DNA from 3 places in the Pantoea sp. KPR_PJ genome. Region 3 is predicted to be linked to each of the others. Evidence: predicted binding sites of a transcription regulator. Region 3 holds the regulator's gene; each other region holds the start of a gene.
What was found. Region 3 encodes LexA, which represses DNA repair genes until DNA is damaged. Its sites were predicted from a motif close to TNCTGTATGTACATACAGNA; they were not measured.
Positions count from the first base shown of each region.

Region 1: the regulator LexA is predicted to act here: its motif matches at 1,546-1,565, upstream of dinG (ATP-dependent DNA helicase DinG).
Region 2: the regulator LexA is predicted to act here: its motif matches at 2,917-2,936, upstream of HP564_RS05375 (DinI-like family protein).

Region 1 covers NZ_JABMIK010000001.1:78,254-83,513, forward strand. The annotation lists gene HP564_RS00380 (GNAT family N-acetyltransferase) at 1-139, shown strand, start outside; gene HP564_RS00385 (histidine-type phosphatase) at 136-1,407, opposite strand; gene dinG (ATP-dependent DNA helicase DinG) at 1,591-3,768, shown strand; gene ybiB (DNA-binding protein YbiB) at 3,821-4,789, shown strand; gene HP564_RS00400 (M20 aminoacylase family protein) at 4,791-5,260, opposite strand, start outside.
Region 2 covers NZ_JABMIK010000002.1:147,707-152,966, forward strand. The annotation lists gene amyA (alpha-amylase) at 96-1,577, shown strand; gene yedD (lipoprotein YedD) at 1,625-2,101, opposite strand; gene HP564_RS05370 (DUF6388 family protein) at 2,296-2,619, shown strand; gene HP564_RS05375 (DinI-like family protein) at 2,977-3,216, shown strand; gene HP564_RS05380 (hypothetical protein) at 3,243-3,509, opposite strand; gene HP564_RS05385 (hypothetical protein) at 3,690-4,616, opposite strand; gene HP564_RS05390 (hypothetical protein) at 4,701-5,027, opposite strand; gene HP564_RS05395 (hypothetical protein) at 5,008-5,260, opposite strand, start outside.
Region 3 covers NZ_JABMIK010000004.1:24,789-30,048, reverse strand. The annotation lists gene zur (zinc uptake transcriptional repressor Zur) at 1-519, shown strand, start outside; gene HP564_RS10655 (CsbD family protein) at 567-779, opposite strand; gene dinF (MATE family efflux transporter DinF) at 970-2,292, opposite strand; gene lexA (transcriptional repressor LexA) at 2,422-3,036, opposite strand; gene HP564_RS10640 (diacylglycerol kinase) at 3,143-3,511, opposite strand; gene plsB (glycerol-3-phosphate 1-O-acyltransferase PlsB) at 3,640-5,260, shown strand, end outside.

The sequences.
Region 1 (5,260 bases), on a different contig from region 3:
CCGCAGCGGCGATGTCGCCAGCCAGCTCTATCTCTCATTAGGCTGGCAGATCGCCGGATCGATTCCCGACTACGCTGAATCAATCAAGGGTGAGCTGGAGGCCACCACGGTAATGTTCAAATTGCTAACGGCAAACTAAGGCACGGCGTAACTGACGGGCGTGATGGCATGCCGGTCAAGCTGCTGACTTAAGGCATTAAGCGCCGGGCGCAGCGGGCAGAGCGTGCCGACCGCAGTGACGCGGCAGCCCGCATGCCGCCACTCTTCACGCAGCAGCGGATGTGCTACGTCGATCGGCTGCAGGCGGCGCAGATCGTCCAGACCTTGTGCCTGAAAATAGACGCGCAAAAAACGCTGGCCGCTGGTGGTATCGCGCCAGCGCTCAAATACCAGACTGCTGCCGGGCGGAATATTGCCGCGCGTATAACCGGGCAGCGTCCAGCTAAAATTCATCAGCGTTCGTACCATCGCAATATTGGTATCGTGAGCAACCAGCAGCAGCCAGCGCACATCCGGCACGCTGTCGGCACCCGCAATACCCTTGAGCATGGCGTCGAGCAGGACAGAGGCGCGTTTCTGCGCGGTGTAGAGCACATCGTTGCTGAGATCGTAATTCGCCGTCAGTAGCGGCATCACGGCGGTGATCTGCGCGGCATGGGTGATGTTGCCCCAGGCGATCTGCTCAGGCGGCAGGTTTTCGCTCCACCCCAGACGCAGCGTTTCCACCATACTGGCGAGTGCACTAAGCCCGGCAACGTAGGTGTGTCCCCCTTTGCTCTGGCGGATCTGCCAGGGGAGGTCGAAGAAGGTGCACTGTGCGTCTGACTGACACACCGCCTGTTTTAACGCCTGAATCGCTGGCTGTAATGCCTGCTGCCGGGCCGCCAGATCGCCCGCCTGAGCCGTGACCGCCTTCAGCTGCTGTGCCGGATCGGTCGCTGTAGCGGTGAACGCCTCGGTCTGGAACAGCGGATCGTTTTTACCCGCAACATAGTGTACAGGCATGCCACAGCCGGGAAACGCCGCGTCAACCAGGGCCTGAGCGGTTGCTCGGGTGCGCTGCAGCGGGCTGGCACGCACATAGAAATCCTCTGGTTGTGGGCAGCCTGGCGTCAGCAGCCCGAGACGGCGATAGTGTTCACCCTCCCAGCGTCCTTTATTGACCACGGCCGCATAGCCATGACCGGTCAGCTCACCGTCATGCGTGGTCCAGATCGGCCAGCGTCGCTGCGTCGCGGCTTCAATCTCTTTGCGGTTACCCGGCGAAGGCGGACGCACGCCGTGACGACTCAACTCTACTACCTTTTCCAGCTGATAATCTGGCTGGGCAAAGGCTCCCCCTGTCCAGAGCCACAGCGCACAGGCAATAAGCAGGCGTGGCATAAACCGGTGAGTGAGGGTATTCATCTTCCTTTCCTTCTGAGAAGCGCAGCGACGCTACACCATAGCGCTGAAGGTGACGCGAGAGCCACAGCAAGATGGCGCGGGCTGAAAATTTCGCGAGGCAGCACGAAAAAGTGTCTCCTGAGGCTGACGCTGGCAGATTACTGTGTAAAAATACAGGCCATTTTCACCCGGCGGTACACAATTATGGCCCTGACAGCCGCATTAAAAAGCCAGATAGCGCAGTGGTATAAGGCGCTACAGCAGCAGGTGCCGGATTTTATTCCTCGCGCGCCACAGCGCCAGATGATCGCCGAGGTGGCGAAATGTCTGGCGGGCGATGATGCGCGCCATCTGGCTATCGAAGCCCCGACCGGCGTTGGTAAAACGCTCTCTTATCTGATCCCCGGTATTGCAGCGAGCCGCGCCGAAGAGAAAAGGCTGGTGATCAGCACGGCTAACGTCGCGTTACAGGATCAGATCTTCACGAAAGATCTGCCGCTGCTAAAAAAAATTATTCCCGATCTCACCTTCACCGCGGCTTTTGGTCGTGGGCGCTATGTCTGCCCACGCAATCTGGCGGCGCTGGCTGCCAGCGATGACCAGCAGGGCGATCTGCTGCTCTATCTTGACGATGAGGCCGTTAGCGGAACGCAGGAGGAGCAGGCGCAGTGCGTGCGGCTGGAAAAATCACTGGGCAGCTACGCCTGGGACGGCTTGCGCGATCACAGCGAAGAGAACATCAGCGACAGCCTGTGGCAGCGTCTCTCTACCGATAAGGCAAGCTGCCTGGGCGCGCACTGCCGCTGGTATCGGGAGTGTCCCTTCTTTATTGCGCGCCGGGAAATCGAGCAGGTGGATGTGGTAGTGGCCAACCATGCGCTGGTGATGGCGGCGATGGAGAACGAATCGGTGCTGCCACCGCCGAAAAATCTGATGCTGGTGCTGGATGAAGGACATCATCTGCCGGAGGTGGCGCGCGATGCGCTGGAGATGAGCGCCGATATCACGCCGGGCTGGAGCAGTTTGCAGCTTGATCTCTTTGTGCGTCTCGTCGAGGGCATCATGACCCAGATGCGGCCAAAATCACCGCCGCCGCTCAGCAACCCGGAACGCCTGAAAGCACACTGCGAAACGCTGCGTGAAGAGCTGACTATTCTGAGCCAGGCGCTCAATCCGCTGCTGCCTGCCGATAATCAGCCCGGTGAGTTTCGCTTTGTACTGGGCGAGCTGCCGGACACGCTGCTGGAGATGTGTGGACGCCTGTTCAGGCTTAGCGATGCGCTACGTGGGCTGGCAGAGGGGTTAATTAACGCGCTGAGCGAGCAGACCGGCAGCGTTGATCTTGTGCGGCTGCATCGTAACTTACTTCAGCTTAACCGGCAGTTCGGCTGGTTTGAATCGGTCAGCAAGCTGTGGCGGCTGGCCGCTATGCCCAAAGCCTCTGGCGCACCGGTTTCAAAGTGGATTACGCGTGAACTGCGTGACGGCCAGGCGCACCTGCTGTTTCACTGTGCGGGTATCCGCGTCAGCGATCAGCTGGAAAAGCTGCTGTGGCGCAAAATTCCGCACGTGGTGGTGACCTCTGCCACGCTACGCTCGCTCAACAGTTTCAGTCGTTTGCAGGAGATGTCCGGCCTGAATGAAAAGGCGGGCGACCGCTTTGTGGCGCTCGACTCACCGTTTAACCATATTGAGCAGGGCAAGCTGGTCATTCCGCAAATGCGGTATGAACCGGTGCTGGCGAACGAGGCGGAGCACATTGCCGAGATGGCAGCTTTTTTCCACCAGCAGATGAAAGCTGAGAAGCACAAAGGCGTGCTGGTGCTGTTTGCCAGCGGTCGGGCGATGCAGCAGTTTGTTGCTCAGCTGCCAGCGCTGCGGCTCTCGATGCTGGTGCAGGGCGATCAGCCGCGTTCGCGCCTGGTCGATCTCCACCGTAAACGGGTGGCCAGGGGGGAAACCAGCATTCTTATCGGCCTGCAGTCGTTTGCAGAAGGACTCGATTTAAAAGGGGACCTGCTGAGTCAGGTGCACATTCACAAAATCGCTTTTCCCCCGGTGGACAGTCCGGTAATTTTGACTGAAGGCGAATGGCTGAAAAGCCTGAACCGTTATCCTTTTGAGGTGCAGAGTTTGCCCAGCGCCTCTTTTACCCTGATACAGCAGGTCGGGCGTCTGATCCGCAGCCATCAGTGCTATGGTGAAATCGTTATCTACGATCGCCGCCTGCTCAGTAAAAGCTACGGCAGCCGACTGCTGGCGGCGCTGCCGGTTTTCCCTATCGAACAGCCGGAGGCACCCGCCGCCCTGAAGGTAAAAAGCCCGTCAAACCTGACCGGTCATAAGCGTCGTCCCGCCAGACGACCGGCAGCGAAACGATAACACTGTCTATTCTGGCCGCCGCAATGGTGCGGCCTCTGAGCGGAAGCGAAAAATGGAACTGAACAAAGTCATTAAGGAGATTGGACGCGGTAAAAACCATGCGCGCGATCTTGACCTTGCCACCGCACAAGCGCTCTACACTGCCATTCTGGCAGGCGAGGTGCCCGATCTTGAACTGGGCGGCATTCTGATTGCGCTACGTATTAAAGGCGAAGGCGAAGAGGAGATGCGCGGTTTCTATCAGGCGATGCAGGCGCGTATGATGTCGTTGCAGGCACCTGTAAATCATCCGCAGCCCATTGTGATCCCCAGCTACAACGGCGCACGCCGCCAGGGTAACCTGACGCCGCTGCTGGCCTTGTTGCTCAACCGTCTGGGCTTTCCGGTGCTGATGCATGGCGTGAGCGATGACCCGACGCGCATCACCAGCGAAGCGGTGTTTGCCGCGCTGGGTATCGCAGCCGTCACCACCCGGCAGCAGGCGCAGGCTGCGCTCGATAAGGGCAGTCTTGCGTTTATCACTTTGGATCATCTCTGTCCGCCGATGGCAAAGCAGCTTTCACTGCGCTGGCGCATGGGCGTGCGCAGCAGTGCGCATACGCTGGTAAAGCTGGCAACGCCTTTTAACGAACGCGAGGCGCTGCGTCTTTCCAGCGTTTCGCATCCGGAATATGTGCCGCGCGTCGGCAAATTCTTTAGTGGCATCGATGCCCCCGCCATTTTGCTTAACGGTACGGAGGGGGAGGTGTATGCCAATCCGCTGCGCTGTCCGGCAATCAGTTTTATCCCCGGTGCTGGGCGCGAAGCGGAGGTCTGGGTAGCGCGGCAGCCAGAGGTAACGTGTGAACTGCCCGCTGACAAATCTGCGCAGGAGACGGCGCGCTGGACCGAGGCGGTGCTGAGCGGACAGCGTCCGGTGCCGCAGGCGCTGCGTCTGCAAATTGCCTGCTGCCTGCGCGCCAGCGGAGAGAGCGCGTCGCTGGAGGCGGCCCTGGCGCGCCTGAGCGATGCGGGATGGTAAGCTAATTTTGCGGCAGCGCCTGCTCCACCAGTCGCTGCCAGAATGCCACGCCCAGCGGGATCAGTGCGTCGTTGAAGTCATATCCGGCGTTATGCAGTGGCGCGGAGGGCGTTTCGCCATCTGCGCCAAGCCAGAAGTAGGCGCCGGGACAGACGTCAAGCATACAGGCGAAATCTTCCGATGCCATGGAAGGGTTAACCTGCCACTGAACCTGATTGTCTCCCAGCATCTGTTGCGCCACTGTGCGTACCCGTTCCGCCGGGCCTGCATGATTCGCAGTAACCGGATAGCCAGGGAACCATTGAATGGCACCGCTAACGCCGAACGGGTGCGGCAGGGTCGTGACAAACTCTTCAATCAGACCACGCACCTTGTTGCGCACCTCGGGCTGCAAACACCGCACCGTGCCACGCAGAACCAGCGTTTCCGGGATAACGTTAATCGCCTCGCCACCCTGTATCTGCGTGACGC
Region 2 (5,260 bases), on a different contig from region 3:
AAACGCACCGCGTCAGTGAAAATAATTTTTCTGCCGGTGCGTCTTTTTTCTACCGTGCTCCATACTTGCTTTTCCTTACCGCTGGAGCGCAGCAGATGCAAAATCCAACTTTATTGCAATTCTTTCACTGGTATTACCCGGACGGCGGCAAACTCTGGCCTGAAGTGGCAGAAAAAGCGGCCTGGCTGAGTGAAATTGGCATTACGATGGCCTGGCTCCCCCCTGCCTATAAAGGCGAATCGGGCGGCTATTCCGTCGGTTATGACAGCTATGATCTCTTTGACCTGGGAGAGTTTGACCAGAAAGGGAGTGTCGCCACCAAATATGGTGATAAACAGCAGCTTCTGGCAGCCGCGGATGCCCTGCGCAGCCATAATCTGGGTCTGCTACTGGATGTGGTGGTAAACCATAAAATGGGCGCAGATGAGAAAGAGCATATCCGCGTTAACCGCGTTAATCCTGACAACCGGGATGAGATAAGCGAAGAGGTCATCGAGTGTGAAGCCTGGACGCGCTTCCGTTTTCCCGCGCGCGCGGGCGAATACTCAAAATTTATCTGGGACTATAAATGCTTTAGCGGCGTTGACCATATCGAAAACCCGGATGAAAACGGCGTCTTCAAAATTGTGAATGATTACACTGCCGATGGCTGGAACGATCAGGTCGACAGTGAGCTGGGTAACTTCGACTACCTGATGGGCGCGAATATCGACTTTCGCAACAATGCCGTGCGCGAAGAGTTAAAATACTGGGCGCGCTGGGTTCGGGAACAGGTGCCCTGCACCGGCTTTCGCCTTGATGCAGTAAAACATATCCCGGCCTGGTTCTATAAAGAGTGGATCGACCATATTCAGGAGGTCGCTGACGAACCGATGTTTATCGTCGCCGAATACTGGTCGTTCGAGACCGACAAACTGCTGGAGTATATCCAGCAGGTCGACGGCAAAACCATGCTATTCGACGCGCCCTTGCATATGAACTTTCATCAGGCGTCAACCCAGGGCAGCGACTACGATCTCAGCCAGATCTTCGCTAACTCACTGGTACAGGCCGATCCCTGGCACGCCGTCACTATCGTTGCCAACCACGATACCCAGCCGCTACAGTCGCTGGAAGCGCCAGTCGAAGCCTGGTTCAAACCGCTCGCCTATGCGCTGATTCTGCTGCGCGAACAAGGCATCCCGACAGTATTTTATCCCGATCTGTTTGGGGCAAGCTATGAAGACGAAGGGGGTGACGGCGAGACACACCGCGTAGAGATGCCTGCTATCGCAGAGCTGGAGCCGTTGATTCGCGCACGTCAGTCTTACGGCTGGGGGGCGCAAACAGACTATTTCGATCATCCCAACTGTGTGGCATTCAGCCGCAGCGGCACCGCTGAGCAGCCCGGCTGCATCGTCATCATGTCAAACGGTGAGGAAGGTGAGAAAAGCGTGGCGATGGGCGAAGGCTTCGCGGGTAAAGCATGGCGCGACTATCTGGGCCACCGCGATGAAACGCTGACCGCAGATGACCAGGGCACGGTAACGGTGCGCTGCAACGGCGGCAGCGTTAGCGTCTGGGTCATCGCTGAGTAATGCGTAACGCCTTATTCCATCATCGCTGGTGGAATAAGGCATAAAGATTACTGCTTTTCTTCGTTCGCCCGGGTAATGGCGGACTTCAGGATTTCCGGCTCAATATTTTGAATAACGGCTGCGTTTGGCTGCTTCGTCACTTCCTCCAGCGCCTGCTGGCACTCCACCGTCGGACGTTCAACTTTGCGCAGCGTCAGACCGTCGTAGTGCAGCTCACCTTCATCCAGTTCCAGCGGCATCACGCGCGACTGACGATTAACGTTAACGTAGTCGCCACCAAGCAGCGTGAGTTTGCCCGGTTTGGCAATGACACGCATCCACTGGCGACAATCAAGCGTGCTGCCGTCAGCGTTAACGATCAGGCTCCCCAGCGCTTTATCGCTGCGTAATCCACTTTGTGGCCCCACCGTTTGCCAGTTACCCTGCAGGCTGGCGGGTGCTGGCGTTTGCACCGCATCCTGATAACTGTTGATTTGCGCACAGCCAGCCAGCGCCAGCGTGACCATCAGCATCCACTTTTTCATCTTTAATCCCTGAGATCGGTTCAATGGCGGCTAAGTTATAATTTTTCGCCTGCTTTCCGCAAGCTATCTCCGTCTGCGTTCGCGTTCCGTCCCCCATTTTTTTCCTCTTCACATGCCGGACAGAGATCCCTGACAAGGCCAGGGCGGTAAGTTACACTGGCGCGCTGCACCACTGCACTGATTCAGGAAACGTTATGAAAACGCCAGAAGCTTATTACGCGCAGGCGCGCGACATGTTTTTTACCGCCCATGCTGATTTCCAGGCCGCACTTGATGAGCTGACCGAAAGCGACGCCCGTCACGCCAATATGTCATTGCGTCAGCTGCGTGAATGGCACGCTGAACGCATTTATGCGGCCTTTCTGCGTCAGAAAAACCTCGACGGGATGATTTTCTCTATCCAGCTGGCAGAGCCTGACAAAGCCGTTGCCGCCGAAGCCATTGAAAATTACCTAAAATCTCATGCCGAGTCGCTGGGAATGACCTGGGAAGAGTTCTGCATCAAGAATGAACTTTGAGCGGCAAAATGTGAGCACACCTCCAACCAGTGAAATAAATCAGGATAAAATTGTACAACACACGAATAGTTGTATAACTTTAACCTACGACTTTGGTCGTGATTGTCCTTGAACGAATGGTGCGCTTGCACCGCCTCTGGAGGTGTTTGCTGGATTTCCACCTCCAGAGGTTTAATTTTTTCTACGTTATCATTCCCTTACTCCAGATCACCTCTTCCTGCCGTCCGATTTCCTCTTTCAGCATGACTTTGCGTCTTTCGCCGAAAAAAAAGCGTTTGCCCGCGTTGAGGTACTTGTCACTGGTTGTATTTACAGTATGATGTGCCAGCGAACTTCTTCCCTGTATGGAATAACAGTATGTTTGTGGAATTGATTTACGATAAGCGTAATGTCGCCGGCCTGCCTGGCGCGCGCGAAATGATTTTACGTGAGCTGGAAAAACGCGTGCAGCGGGTCTTTCCGGACATTGAGGTGCGTGTTAAGCCCATGGAGCGTAACGCTATCGAAACCGATATGAGCAAGAATGAAAAAGCGACGCTGGCACGCATCATTGAAGAGATGTTTGAAGAAGCAGAAATGTGGCTGGTGGCCGACTGATGCGACGGCCACCGGATGGAGCAGGATTACTTTTCCTGCTCGCTGTGGTTGATGGCAATTTCCATATCCTGGATCGCGGACTCTAAATCTTCCAGCAGCGTGCCCTGTTTGTTGAGCAGTGCGTCAATGCGTCCGGCAAACTCTTCATCTTTATATTCGCCAGCATCAAACGCGAGCCAGTGACTGGAGAGCGTTTCAGTATTGGTCTGCGCATAGTGGCGCATCTCTTTCAGCTGCGAGGTGACATCGCGCAGGTAGTCAGTTTTGCTTTTCGTTTCGACTGAATCACTCATACTGTTTTCCTTTTGCTGTTTTAACCAATGAATATCTCGCGTGAATGATTAAAGATAGTCGCTTATAACGAAGCCGCACCAGGAATATTCGGAAGTGTTACACGCTGATGCCCCGCATCAGACCGTAATAAAGAAGGAGACGTCCTGTCTCCTGTCTGGCTACTGCACCTTTCAGCGCAATTACAGATATTTGCGTGCCAGGGTGAACAGCTCGTCCCGGGCGGCATCACCGAGATGCTTAATGCCCTGCTGCACGAAATCAAACGCGGTTCTGAAATCTTTTACACCTGCGCTAAGGTCGTTTTGCACGCTTTGCGCCTCAGGCTGGGCTGCGGGTTCAGGTGCTTCACTTATAGATGCAGCGACTGGTGCCTCGCTTGCAGACTCAGCGACTGGTGCCTCGCTTGCAGACTCAGCGACTGATGCCTCGCTTGCAGACTCAGCGACTGGTGCCTCGCTTGCAGATACAGCGACTGGTGCCTCGCTTGCAGACTCAGCGACTGGCGCCTCGCTTGCAGACTCAGCGACTGGTGCCTCACTCGCAGACTCAGCGACTGATGCCTCGCTTGCAGACTCAGCGACTGGTGCCTCGCTTGCAGACTCAGCGACTGGTGCTCCACTGGCAGATGCAGCGACTGGTGGCTCACTTGCAGGCGCAGACAGCGGTGCGGGCGGCTCGTCAGCATTGCTGACCGAACTGGCCCCCCCGGCAGGGGCATCCGCCAGGGATGCCTGCGCCTCGGGCTGCGCCGGGGCTGCGGACGGTATCTCGGCCTGCACCCCGGTTTCAGCAGGCTGCTCTGCCGCCGACGCATCGCTCCCGGCAGGCTGCTGCGCATCAGGGCGATCGTCCCCGGCCTGAGCAACAGGCGGCACCTCTTCGGGAGTCTCAGAAGCAGACGGCGGTGGCATGTGCTGCGCCGTTGCATCTGCTGCCACATGCGTCTCTCCTGGCGTTTCCTCTGACGTTGCGGGTGCCACTGTCGAGGGCGAAGATAAGCGCTGCAGCTGCGGATCGGTCGGTACATTGCTGTCCGGTATAGCAAATTGCGGTAGCGCGGCGTCACCAGTCTGAGCGGTTGCGTTAATCATGCTGGTATCAGTCATAGCAGACTCCTTAGTGATGATAAACGATCGGAGGGCGTGATAGCCTTTCCCAATCAGGTTAAAAATTCGCATAAGGCTCTCCTCTTACTGCTTTACAGGGGGCTCATCCTGTATCACTACCCGCTTCACCTTGTCGGCGGTCTGCTCGGCAGTCCGATCGGGTAAGGCATCCAGCTTGTGCTGTAGCGCAGTGACCTGCTGTGCCAGCTTATCTACCTTGGCTTCACGCCTGGCAGCGGCATCGAGCGAAGCATGACGGATCTCTTCTACGCGGCGATTAGCAGCGCTATTTACGTAGAGGAACAAAATGGTCATCAGAATGCAGAGCAGTGACATGCCCAGCATCAACACGCCCAGCATCACTTTGCGTTTATGTCTCAACGGTCTGACTTCACTGTGAATCTCTGCCATCGCTGCGATCCTCCAAAGTAGTAATCAGTTTGTCGATTTCGTTGCGAAATTTGCTGTTATGGTCGGCGTCAGTCATCACCACCAGAATGCCGAGCGCGTTTTTGATTAAGCGCAGATCGGTTTCCAGAGTGGATATCCGGCGCAGATTGGCGTCATGGCGCGTGCGCAGATCATCATTTTCCTGTCGGAGCAAGGCATTACTCTCTTTCAGCAACAAGACCTGCTCTTTATAA
Region 3 (5,260 bases):
TCGACAATGACGCCAGAGCAAATCATGACCCAGGCGGAAAAACTGTGTCTGCAGCGCGGCGTGCGCCTGACCACGCAGCGCGCAGAGGTATTACGTCTGATGGCTGCGCAACATGGATCGATTAGCGCTTATGACCTGCTGGACCGCCTCCGCGCAACGGAGCCACAGGCAAAGCCGCCAACGGTCTATCGTGCGCTGGATTTTTTGCTTGAGCAGGGCTTTATTCACCGGGTGGAATCCAACAACAGCTATGTGGTTTGTCATCACTTCGAGGCACCCGCCCATACCTCAGTTATGCTGGTATGCGATCGCTGTGCGGCAGTGACCGAAAAACAGGCGCAAGGTGTAGAAAAAATTATCGGCGATCTGGCAGGCGAAGCGCGCTTTGCGTTAAGGCATAGCGTGATTGAAGCGCATGGGCTCTGTGTAAGCTGTGCTGAAGTTGAGGCGTGTGTTCATCCAGATAGCTGCAACCACGACCATGAAAAAGAGGGGAAAAAGCGCGGAAAGCGGGGATAAAGAGCACATCCCTGTGCTGCTCTTTCACTCATCCTGAGTGAAGGGGATTACCAGCGGTAATCTTTGTTCTGGGTTTCCCAGTCGGAGACTTCTTTCTCAGCCTCGTCCTTCGCGTAACCGTAGCGTTCCTGGATTTTGCCGACAAGCTGGTCGCGTTTACCTTCGATTACCTGCATATCATCGTCGGTCAGCTTGCCCCATTTTTCTTTAAATTTACCTTTGAACTGCTTCCAGTTACCGCTCGCTTCGTCTTTATTCATTTTCAGACCTCCACGTCATCCTTAGTTTTACATACCACCGCGTAACGGCGGTACGACAATACAAAGCGCTGCTCTGTTGCGCTGTTGTAAGGTAATTGTAGTAGACGAATCGGCAACTGCCGGACAATTACAGATCATTACAGAATAATCTGTTAAAAATCAGCACCTGCTGGCGCTGCCGTCTGGCTAATCAGCTGGAAAACCAGCGGCTTAAGCGCCACTCCCGCCGCCAGATAAACCACAGTGAGATGCCGCGTAGCGCAAGGAAAACGGTTATTGCCAGCCATAAGCCGTGATTACCCAGCCAGGGCAGCGTCAGCAGCGTCAGGAAGTAACCCAGCGCGGCAACAGCCATACTGTTGCGCATTTCGCGCCCGCGCGTAGCGCCAATAAAGAGACCATCCAGCAGATAGCACCAGACGCCCGCCAGCGGCAGAATGATTTGCCAGACAAGATAGCGATCGACCTGCTGCCGTAGTGGCTCCAGCGAGGTAAGCAGCGCCACAACGGATTCACCACTCACCGCATAAATTAGCGCAAACGCCAGCGCCACACATCCCGCCTGACGACACGCCGCGTGCCACACCGCCAGCAGCTTTTCGCCATCACGCGCACCGTAGGCTTCGCCTGACACGGCTTCGACCGCATAGGCAAAGCCGTCAAGCGCATAGGCGGTAAACGTAATAAACATCAGCAATACGGCGTTAGTCGCGACGATCTCCGGCCCCAGACGCGCTCCCACCAGCGTTAGCGAGGCGAAGCAGAGCTGTAACAGCAGCGACCGCAGCATGATGTCGCGATTCAGGCGCAGCAGGCGGCTGATGTCGCCACGCCAGCTCTTCTGCAACATCGCCGGGGTGATACCGCGTATTTTCAGCACTCGCCATACCATCGCCAGTCCAACGGCCAGCGTGACATATTCTGCCACCGCCGTGGCGGTTGCTGCACCTGCCACGCCCCACTTCAGACCAGGCACCAGCCAGAGGTCGAGCAGAATGTTCACGCTGTTGCCCACCACCAGCAGAACAACCGGCGCACGCACATACTGCACGCCCAGCAGCCAGCCGAGAATAACCATGTTTGCCAGAGTTGCAGGCGCGCTGAGCCAGCGGATATGGATAAAGCGTGCGGCCTGCTCCAGCACCTGCGGATCGCCGCCCGCCAGCCGTCCTGCCAGGATACTGAGCGGATCGCGCAGCAGGATAAACAGCACACCAGCCAGCAGTGCCATTATCAGCGGCTGCGTCAGAGCGCGAGCGAGCGCCAGCGGATCGCGTGCGCCAAAGGCCTGAGCGGTAAGCCCTGTCGTGCTCATGCGCAGAAAAAGCAGCAGCATAAAGACGAAACTGGTTATTGTGGTGCCAATCGCCACGCCGCCGAGATAAATCGGACTATCGAGATGACCGATAACGGCGGTGTCTACCAGACCGAGCAGCGGCACGGTGATATTAGAAAGGATCATCGGCAGCGCCAGCCGCCAGAGGTGTCGATCGTGTGCAGTAAAGAGACGCATCAGCCGGTCCATGCCTGAAAACGCAGGAAAGATGAATGGGCTACCGGGGTGTTAGTAGCCCAGACCGCATACGCAGGGATTCGCGTTCAGACGCCCGACAGAGATCGGCCGGCATCTGAAACGCGCTGGTCAGAGCCACTCGCCGTTGCGTACCACGCCTACCGCCAGACCTTCAACGGTCAGCGACTGCGTGCGGGTGTCGACCACGATAGGTTCGAAGTCATTATTTTCTGGCAGCAGATGAACCACCGTGCCCTGCTTTTTCCAGCGTTTTACCGTGACTTCATCGTCGATGCGCGCCACCACGACCTGGCCATTGCGGACATCCTGAGTTTTGTGCACCGCCAGCAGGTCACCATCCATAATGCCAATATCTTTCATCGACATACCAGCAACGCGCAGCAGAAAATCAGCAGAAGGTTTGAACAGGTCAGGGTCAACTTTATAGTGCGTTTCGATATGTTCCTGCGCCAGCAATGGCTCACCGGCTGCGACGCGGCCAATCAACGGCAGGCCATTCGACTCTTCTTCTTCCATCAGCAGACGAATGCCGCGCGATGCGCCAGAGACAATCTCAATCACGCCTTTGCGCGCCAGCGCTTTCAGATGCTCTTCAGCGGCGTTCGGGGAACGGAACCCCAGCTGCGAGGCAATTTCCGCACGCGTTGGCGGCATGCCCGTCTGGTTAATATGGTCGCGAATCAGGTCATAAACCTGTTGCTGCCTGGTGGTTAATGCTTTCATCCCGCCCCCTGGTTGTTTATACAGTCGCTGTGAGTATATACAGGTATTGGCGAAATGAAAACCGAAACCCAGGGAAATAACAGGCATTTGGGCAATTATGGAAAGCCTACCGCAAATGCGACCAGAGCAGCGCGATCCAGACAAACATCGCCAGTATAATCGCCAGCAAAACGGCCGCGGAGCCCATGTCCTTCGCCCGTCCCGCCAGGGGATGGCGCTCCTGACCGATACGGTCAACCACGGCCTCAATGGCACTGTTAAGGATCTCAACAATGATGACCAGCACTACCGATCCAATCATCAGGATACGTGCAACGGTATCGACATCCAGCCAGCAGGCTACCAGAATAGCGACAATAGCAGCGGTCGCCTCCTGACGAAATGCGGCCTCATGCTGCCAGGCGGCGCGTAATCCTTGCCACGAGTAGCCAGCCGCTTTCACAATCCTGAGTAAGCCGGTGGTATTACTTGCCATTGCGAGGGAACCCTTTTAGTTGTTTAACGTCAATGTGTGGGCCGGGTGCGTTTGGCACCGCCACAGATCTTCGCAGCACTTTCTGTTATGCTTGCGGCGCTTTGCTAACAAGAGGCTTCATGTTGTCTATGTCAGGTTGGCGTAAACTTTATTATAAATTGTTGAATTTACCACTCTCTGTTCTGGTAAAAAGTAAGGCCATTCCGGCCGATCCCGTTTCCGAACATGGACTTGATCCCACGCGGCCGATTATGTACGTGCTGCCATACGATTCCAAGGCGGATTTAATGACGCTGCGCCAGCAGTGTCTCAAACATAATTTGCCCGATCCGCTTGTTCCGCTGGAAATTGACGGCGCGCTGCTGCCACGCCATGTGTTTATTCACGATGGGCCACGCGTGTTTCCCTATTTCGTGCCAAACACGGAATCGGTAAAAATTTTCCATGAGTATCTGGATCTGCATCGCAACAATCCAAATCTGGATATCCAGATGCTGCCGGTATCGGTGATGTTTGGGCGTGCTCCGGGCCGTGAGGTTCAGGGCAACGATGCCCCGCACCTGCGCGAACTGAACGGCGTAGAGAAGTTTTTCGCCACGCTCTGGAACGGTCGCGACAGCTTTGTACGTTTTTCCCCCACGGTCTCACTGCGCTGGATGGCCACGCAGCACGGCACCGATAAATCTATTGCGCAGAAGCTGGCACGTGTGGCACGCATACACTTTGCTCGCCAGCGTCTGGCCGCCATCGGCCCGCGTCTGCCGGCGCGGCAGGATCTTTTCAACAAGCTGTTGCAGTCCAAAGCGATTGAGAAGGCCGTAGAAGAGGAAGCGCGCAGCAAGAAGGTTTCTCACGAGAAAGCGCAGCAGAACGCCGTCGAGATGATGGAAGAGATTGCGGCTGACTTCTCCTATGAGGCGATCCGCATTACTGACCGCGTCATGGGCTGGCTGTGGAGCCGCCTCTATCAGGGCATCAACGTCAACGGCGGCGAACGCGTGCGCCAGCTGGCGGAAGATGGCCATGAAATTGTTTATGTGCCCTGCCATCGCAGCCACATGGACTACCTGCTGCTCTCCTATGTGCTTTATCACCAGGGGCTGGTGCCGCCGCATATCGCTGCGGGCATCAACCTGAACTTCTGGCCAGCCGGCCCGATTTTCCGTCGCCTGGGCGCATTCTTTATCCGACGCACCTTTAAGGGCAATAAGCTCTACGCGACTGTTTTCCGCGAATACCTTGGCGAGCTGTTCAGCCGGGGCTACTCCGTTGAATATTTCGTAGAGGGTGGGCGCTCACGTACTGGTCGCCTGCTTGACCCCAAAACCGGCACGCTGGCAATGACGCTTCAGGCGATGCTGCGCGGCGGTAACCGCCCCATTACGCTGGTGCCGATTTACATCGGCTATGAGCATGTGATGGAAGTGGGTACTTACGCCAAAGAGCTGCGCGGCGCAGCAAAAGAGAAAGAAGGCTTTATGCAGATGGTGCGCGGCCTGCGCAAGCTGCGTAACCTTGGTCAGGGCTACGTAAACTTCGGTGAACCGCTGCCGCTGGTGAACTACCTGAATAAGCAGGTACCCGAATGGCGTGATGCCATCGATCCCATTGAGCCGCAGCGCCCCAGCTGGCTAACGCCCACGGTCAACGATATTGCGGCGCGTGTGATGGTGCGCATCAACGAAGCGGGCGCGGCTAACGCGATGAACCTGTGCGTAACGGCACTGCTCGCCTCCCGTCAGCGCTCAC